2 regions of the Paracoccus aminophilus JCM 7686 genome follow, and region 1 is predicted to be linked to the other one. Evidence: riboswitches for the same ligand, from Rfam matches in the RefSeq annotation. Region 1 holds a riboswitch; the other holds the start of a gene.
The links. A riboswitch is a leader RNA that binds a small molecule or an ion and turns the genes downstream of it on or off. The one in region 1 is predicted to bind cobalamin.

Region 1 (3,203 bases):
GTTTCGCGCAAAGCAGGACCCGATGGTGAACACCGGCTGGTCGGGCTTGATCTTGAAGCTCGGACGAAGCTTCGGGAGAATGATGTCGCCGCGACGGACCTCGCTGCCGCGTTCCGGCCATTTCGACGCCCCGTTTTCCCGAGTGCAGCGAAATGCCTGAGATTGCGGAATCCTTACGGTCATGGGGTCAAGTCCTCACTCGAATCGTCACTTCGAGGCAGTCTATGTCCGACCTAAGCCACTGTGAAGTCTATGAATGTTACCCAAGGTTGAATTAATCTCAACGATTTGTCGCTTTGGGTGTGAAGTGGCTATTTAAGCTTGAGCCATCAGGCCAATCGCGCCGGTCGCTGGCGCATGGCCATCTGCGTCCCATGGCGCTTGGCCGGGCCATGCCTCGGGGATCATCGCAATGAAGCGCCGCACCTTGGACGAGACATGGCGGCGGATCGGATAGACGGCGCAGATCGGCGCCTCCTCGCGCGTGAGCTCTTGCAAGACCGGGATCAGGCAGCCTTTCGGGCTTTGATTGCGCTCGGCCAAAGTCACCTCGGCATCATCCACCTCGCACAGGATGCGCAGGGCGTGACCCTCGAAAAGCCGCCCCTCTTCGGTGAGGGTGATGCTGCGCGTGGTGCGGCGGATCAGCCTTGTGGCAACGGTCGTTTCCAACCGCGTGATGCATTTGCCTACCGCCGAGCGGGTCAGGTCGAGCTTTTCGGCGGCTTGAGTGAAGCTTGCGGTATCGGCCAGGCGAACGAAGGCCAGCACATCGCCAAAGTGATCGAGCATCGGGTCCAATTCGTCCCATCTGTTGCGCAGATCCGCCATCTTTATCCCGGATATGGAGCGAGTAGATAAATAGGGCCCGAACAGAGCGGCAGGCCACGGCCCGCCCGATCCGAAGGCGCATGTCATGGAAACCGATCCAGAAACACCGGCCCCGCGGGGCGGCAGTCGTCGCGTAAGCGGTGTAAAGACCATAGGTTTTAATAGATGAATGGCTTAGTGATGCGGCGATCACCCGAGAAAAGGAGGTGATCATGCTGGACGACGAAGTTCCGAAGAAGGTCGAAACAGTCTGGAGCATTGCACCTTGGGCGCAATTGAGATTAGCTGCCGCGCGTCTGGTGCCCGTTGCAAACCAACGTGGATAATCGGGAACACGGTTGAAATCCGTGACGTGCCCAACGCTGTGAGGTGGACTGGGCGGCAAGGCCACTGGTGCAAACCGGGAAGGCGCCGCTGCGGAGCGAAGCCAAGTCAGAAGACCGGCCAGACGAAACGGGCGTCTCCGCACGGACGGCGGCGGCGCTGCAGGTCTGTCAGGCAGGGGATATGTCATGCGACCAGAAGCTTTGAAACCGGCCGGAGAATTCTCCGAGGCCGAACGCGACGCGGTTTACCGCGCCATCCATGAGCGGCGCGATGTCCGCAGCGAGTTCCTGCCGGACGCGATCAGCGACAGCGTGCTGACCCGGATTCTGGCCGCCGCCCATGCCGCGCCCTCGGTCGGATTGTCGCAGCCATGGAATTTCATTCTCATCCGGGACAAAGGCGTTCGCGCCGCGATCCGTGCCGCATTCGAGCGCGCCAATGCCGAGGCGCAGGCCTTGTTCGAGGGCCCGCGTCAGGCGCAATATGGCAAGCTGAAGTTGCAGGGCATTCTTGAAGCGCCGCTCAATATCTGCGTGACCTGTGATCGCAGGCGCGGCGGCCCGGTGGTTCTGGGGCGCACGCATGACAATGACACGGATCTTTATTCGACGGTTTGCGCGGTGCAGAACCTCTGGCTTGCGGCGCGCGCCGAAGGGGTCGGCGTCGGCTGGGTCAGCATCCTGCACCAAAGCGACCTGCGCCGCATCCTTGGCCTGCCCGATCATGTCACGCCGGTTGCCTATCTGTGTCTGGGCAAGGTGCGCGACCTCTTCGATCGCCCCGAGCTCGAGGCGCGCGGTTGGGACAGGCGACGCGCCCTCGGATCTGCTGTGTTTCAAGACCAATGGGGCGTCTCGGGGTCGCTTCCCGAAGGTTGAAGACTGCCGCGCCCCGCCTGCTTATCGGGCGGGACGCGGCAGGGGCGTCAGCCTTTTTGCGGCAGATGGGAGGCGCGATATTGCGATTGGCGCTCGAGCATCCAGCCCGGATATTCCGCAGGCAGCCGGGTCACGGCGTCGAGCGCGGCCAGATCCTCGGCGTCGAGCGTCACTTCGGTCGAGCGGATATTGTCTTGCAACTGGTCGATCCGCTTGGCGCCGACGATGACGCTGGTCACCACCGGCTGATGCAGCAGCCAGGCCAAAGCGACCTGCGCCACGGTGCAGCCCTTGGCTGCCGCGATCTCGCGCATCACGGCAATCGCGGCATCGCCGCGCTCCAGATCGACTGGCGGGAAATCGAAGCTCGCGCGGCGGCCTTCGTTCGAGCTGGTGCCGTCGCTGTATTTGCCGGACAGGAAGCCGCCGGCGAGCGGGCTCCAGACCATCAGCCCAATGCCTTCGGATTGCAGCATCGGCACGATCTCGCGCTCAAGATCGCGCCCGACCAGCGTGTAATAGGCCTGCAAGGACAGGATCGGCGCGAGCTTCCTCGCCTCGGCAATGCCAACCGCCTTGACGATCTGCCAGGCCGCCCAATTCGACAGGCCGATGTAGCGGACATGGCCCTGCCGCACGAGCGTATCGAGCGCCTCGAGCGTTTCGGTGATCGGGGTCAGCGGGTCGAAGCCGTGGATCTGATAGAGGTCGATGTGATCCATCTGCAGCCGCGCAAGGCTCGCCTTGGCCTCGGCCATGATATGGGCGCGCGAGGCGCCGCGCGCATTCGGACCCTCGCCCATGACGCCGAGGACCTTAGTCGCGATCACCAGATCATCGCGCGGAATGCCAAGGTTGCGGATGGATTGACCGAGAATGCGCTCGCTCTCGCCGCCCGCATAGACATTGGCGGTGTCGATGAAATTAATGCCCGCATCGACAGCGGCCTTGACCAGAGCATCGGCCTCGTCTTGTTGCAGCTGGCCGATCTGGCCCCACATGCCCCCCGAGCCGCCAAAGGTCATCGTGCCGAGGCAGAGTTCGGAAACCAGAAGGCCGCTCGGGCCAAGAGTGCGGTAACGCATGGGATATTCCTTCTTGTCGGAGGTCACGCCGGGGCCGAGTGCCGCCGGGGTGAGACAAAGATAGGGCGGCCCTGCCGGATCC
Region 2 (3,203 bases), on a different replicon from region 1:
CCACCGGGCTGGCCGGGCTCGTGCGCGTGGCGGTGAAAAGCCCCGCGAAAGGCAGGATCCGTCCGTCCGCCAGCTCGACATCGGCGAGGCCCGTCAGGCGCGCGATCGGGGTTTCCTCAAGCGTCACGCCACGGCGGGCGAGATCGGCGCGCTGATCGGCATCGGGCGAAAACCGGTCATTCGTCAGGAAGGTGATCTCGCCCCATTCCGGCAAAAGCTGGGCCTGATGGATCGACATCGGGCCGGTGGCAATGACGCCGATGCGGCCCTGATCGAGCTCGTAGCCGTGGCAATAGGGGCAATGGAAGACGCCCTTGCCCCACCGCGCGGCAAGGCCCTCGATCTCGGGAAGCTCATCGGAGACGCCGGTCGCGAGCAACAGTCGCCGCCCCGCAAACTGCTCGCCCGTCGTGGTCGTCACGCGGAAATCATCCTTGGCTCCGCTGACCTCTGCGGCGGTCGCTTCGACCCAGCTCAGCGTCGGATAGGCCCGCAATTGCGCGCGCGCCTCGGCCCAGATCCGCGCCGGATCGACGCCGTCCTGCCCGAGAAAGCCATGCGAGGCGCTGACGAAGCGATTGCGCCTTTGCCCGGCGTCGATCACCAGAACCTTGCGGCGGGCACGCAGAAGCTGCAGGGCCGCTGCCATTCCGGCGTAGCTGCCCCCGATCACGATCACATCTTGCATCTTTCACTCCTTGGCGGCGCGATACTCTTGATGGCGGCGCGCGAAATCCTCGGCCAGATCGGCCAATGTCACATGGGCGAAACGAGAGAGCAGCAGCGCCTCGGCCTCGGCGAAAGCGTGATCGAGCGCGGCATTCACGGTCTGCTCGACCAGACATTTGGGATGCTCGCTGTGATTGCCGATGGCAAAGATCGCGGGCTCGCCCAAAGCGGCATGAAGCTGGAGCAAGGTAACCTGCGCCAGATCCGCCGAGATCCGCCAACCGCCTGCATGACCGCGCTCGGCCGAGACCAGCCCGGCCTCGCGCAAAAGCCCCATGGTGCGGCGCACCACGACCGGATTGGCGCTCAGGCATTCGCCGAGCTTTTCAGAGGTCATCGGCCCGTCATGCTCGGCCATATGCAGCAAGGCGTGAAGGACGGCGGAGAGGCGGCTGTTCTGTTTCATGTAACTTCATATGTTACGATTCGCGCCGAAAGTCAAGGTGGGCGGGGTCTGAAAGGCGCGCCACCCCCAACCAAGGCCGTAACTCGGTTGAATGGTCTTGACAAAAACCGGGGTGACGGACCAAGGCTCGGGCAGCTTTGGTTCCGGGGCAGCCCCTCGGATTAAAAGGGAACTGCGGTGCGCCTATCAGGCAAATCCGCGGCTGCCCCCGCAACTGTAAGCGGCGAGCGACGGCCGACGATGTCACTGGGATGATCCCGGGAAGACCGGCCCGAGCGCTGACCCGCAAGCCAGGAGACCTGCCCAAGCCCTCACCCATTTCCGGCGCGGGGCGCGCATGGAAAGCGGCCTTCCGCAGCGGTGACCGTCACGGGTCTGCGCGGGGCAATCCTTTCCGCAGGCCGAACTGGGATCCGCAGGCGCCGCCTGCGTTGGAAAGGCATGGATATGGTCCGACTTCAGACCTCTTGGCTTGCAATTTCTGCGGTGCTGCTGCCGCTTGCCGTTATGGCACAAGACGTCACGCAGCCCGTTACTCCGGCCGTGGCGCAGGATGATGAGACCGCAGGTCGCGTCACGCTGGAGACGGTGGTGATCTCGGGCGGGCTCTCGCCGATTCCGGCCAATGCTTATGGGCGCGCCTATACGATCCTGACCGCCGATGAGATCGAGCGGCGCGGCATCCGCAGCGTGCAGGACGCTCTGCGCGATGTCCCGGGCGTGGCGGTCAGCTCGACCGGATCCAGCTTCACGCAGGTCCGCATTCGCGGCGCCGAGGCCAATCACACGCTGATCCTGATCGACGGCGTCCCCGCGACCGGCGGCAATGACGAATATATCCTGAGCGGGCTCGAGACCGCCAATATCGACCGGATCGAGATCCTGCGCGGGCCGCAATCGGTCTATTACGGCGCGAATGCCTCGGCGGGGGTGATCAATATCATCACGCGGCAGGGCCAGCCGGGCACGCATTATGGCGGCGCGGTCGAGGCCGGGAATGGCTATGCGGTCTCGGGCTGGTTCACCCAGCGCACAGAGCGCGGCGGGCTGGCCTTCACGGCGTCAAAGCGCGACGATCACGGCTATAATCAGGCTTTCACCGGCCATGAAAAAGACGGCATCGACCGCGCCACCCTTGGCCTGACCGGCGATTGGCAGGCGAGCGACGAGGTGAAGCTTGGCTTTACCTTGCGCCGCGCCAAAGAGAAATATGATTACGATTCAACAAATTACGCCGCCACCAGCTATATGGATTATCTGATCGACGATCCCAACCAGCACAGCACACGCAACGAGACTCTGGGCTCGATCTGGGGCGAATATGCGATGCTGGACGGGCGGGTGCTGCACCGGCTCGACTATCAGGACACGGTCTACAAGCAAAGCTCGAACGGCGGGCCCGAGACGCGGGGCCAGACCCGCGCGTTGAAATATCGCCTGAGCGCGAGCCTCGACGGCCAGCAGGTGGCCGAAGCGCGCCAGCTGGTGAATGTGATGGTCGAGCGGGTCAAGGATGACAACACCGCCGCCCCCGATTACCGCCGCGCCAACACGTCGGTGGCGCTCGAATATCGCGGCTTCTTCGACAACGGGCTCGATGTGCAGGCCGGGCTGCGCCACGATCGCTTCACGAGCTTTGACGATTTCACCAGCTGGAACCTCGCTTTGTCCTGGCAGGTGCCGAATGCGCCCTATCGGGTTCATGCCTCCGCCGGGCGCGGTCTGGTCAAGCCGTCCTATTACGAGCTTTTCGCCAATGACAGCTATACGCTCGGCAATCCGCACCTGAAGCCCGAGCGCAACACCGGCTTTGACATCGGCATCGAGGCCGAGCTGCTCGGCGGGCGCGGCACGGTTGATCTGACCTATTTCAACGAAAAGATGGATGACGAGATCACCTATGCCTATGGCGCGGCCCCCGATGGCAGCGGGCGGGCGAGCTATGTCAACCAACACGGCAAAAGCCCGCGCGAAGGCATCGAGCTGGCCGGACAGTTGCAGGCGACCGAGGCGCTGCGCCTTGGGCTGAATTACACCTATCTTGACGCCAAGAACCCCGATGGCAGCG

Region 2: another riboswitch for cobalamin. It lies ahead of JCM7686_RS22060 (TonB-dependent receptor plug domain-containing protein); the one in region 1 lies ahead of bluB (5,6-dimethylbenzimidazole synthase).

The regions. Positions count from the first base shown of each region.
Region 1 covers NC_022041.1:1,420,268-1,423,470, forward strand. Annotated here, with positions in the region: gene JCM7686_RS07070 (GSCFA domain-containing protein) at 1-183, opposite strand, end outside; gene JCM7686_RS23910 (LysR family transcriptional regulator) at 316-831, opposite strand; cobalamin riboswitch at 1,112-1,294, shown strand; gene bluB (5,6-dimethylbenzimidazole synthase) at 1,344-2,036, shown strand; gene JCM7686_RS07085 (aldo/keto reductase) at 2,084-3,121, opposite strand.
Region 2 covers NC_022044.1:152,254-155,456, reverse strand. Annotated here, with positions in the region: gene JCM7686_RS22070 (NAD(P)/FAD-dependent oxidoreductase) at 1-688, opposite strand, end outside; gene JCM7686_RS22065 (Rrf2 family transcriptional regulator) at 692-1,135, opposite strand; cobalamin riboswitch at 1,257-1,456, shown strand; gene JCM7686_RS22060 (TonB-dependent receptor plug domain-containing protein) at 1,583-3,203, shown strand, end outside.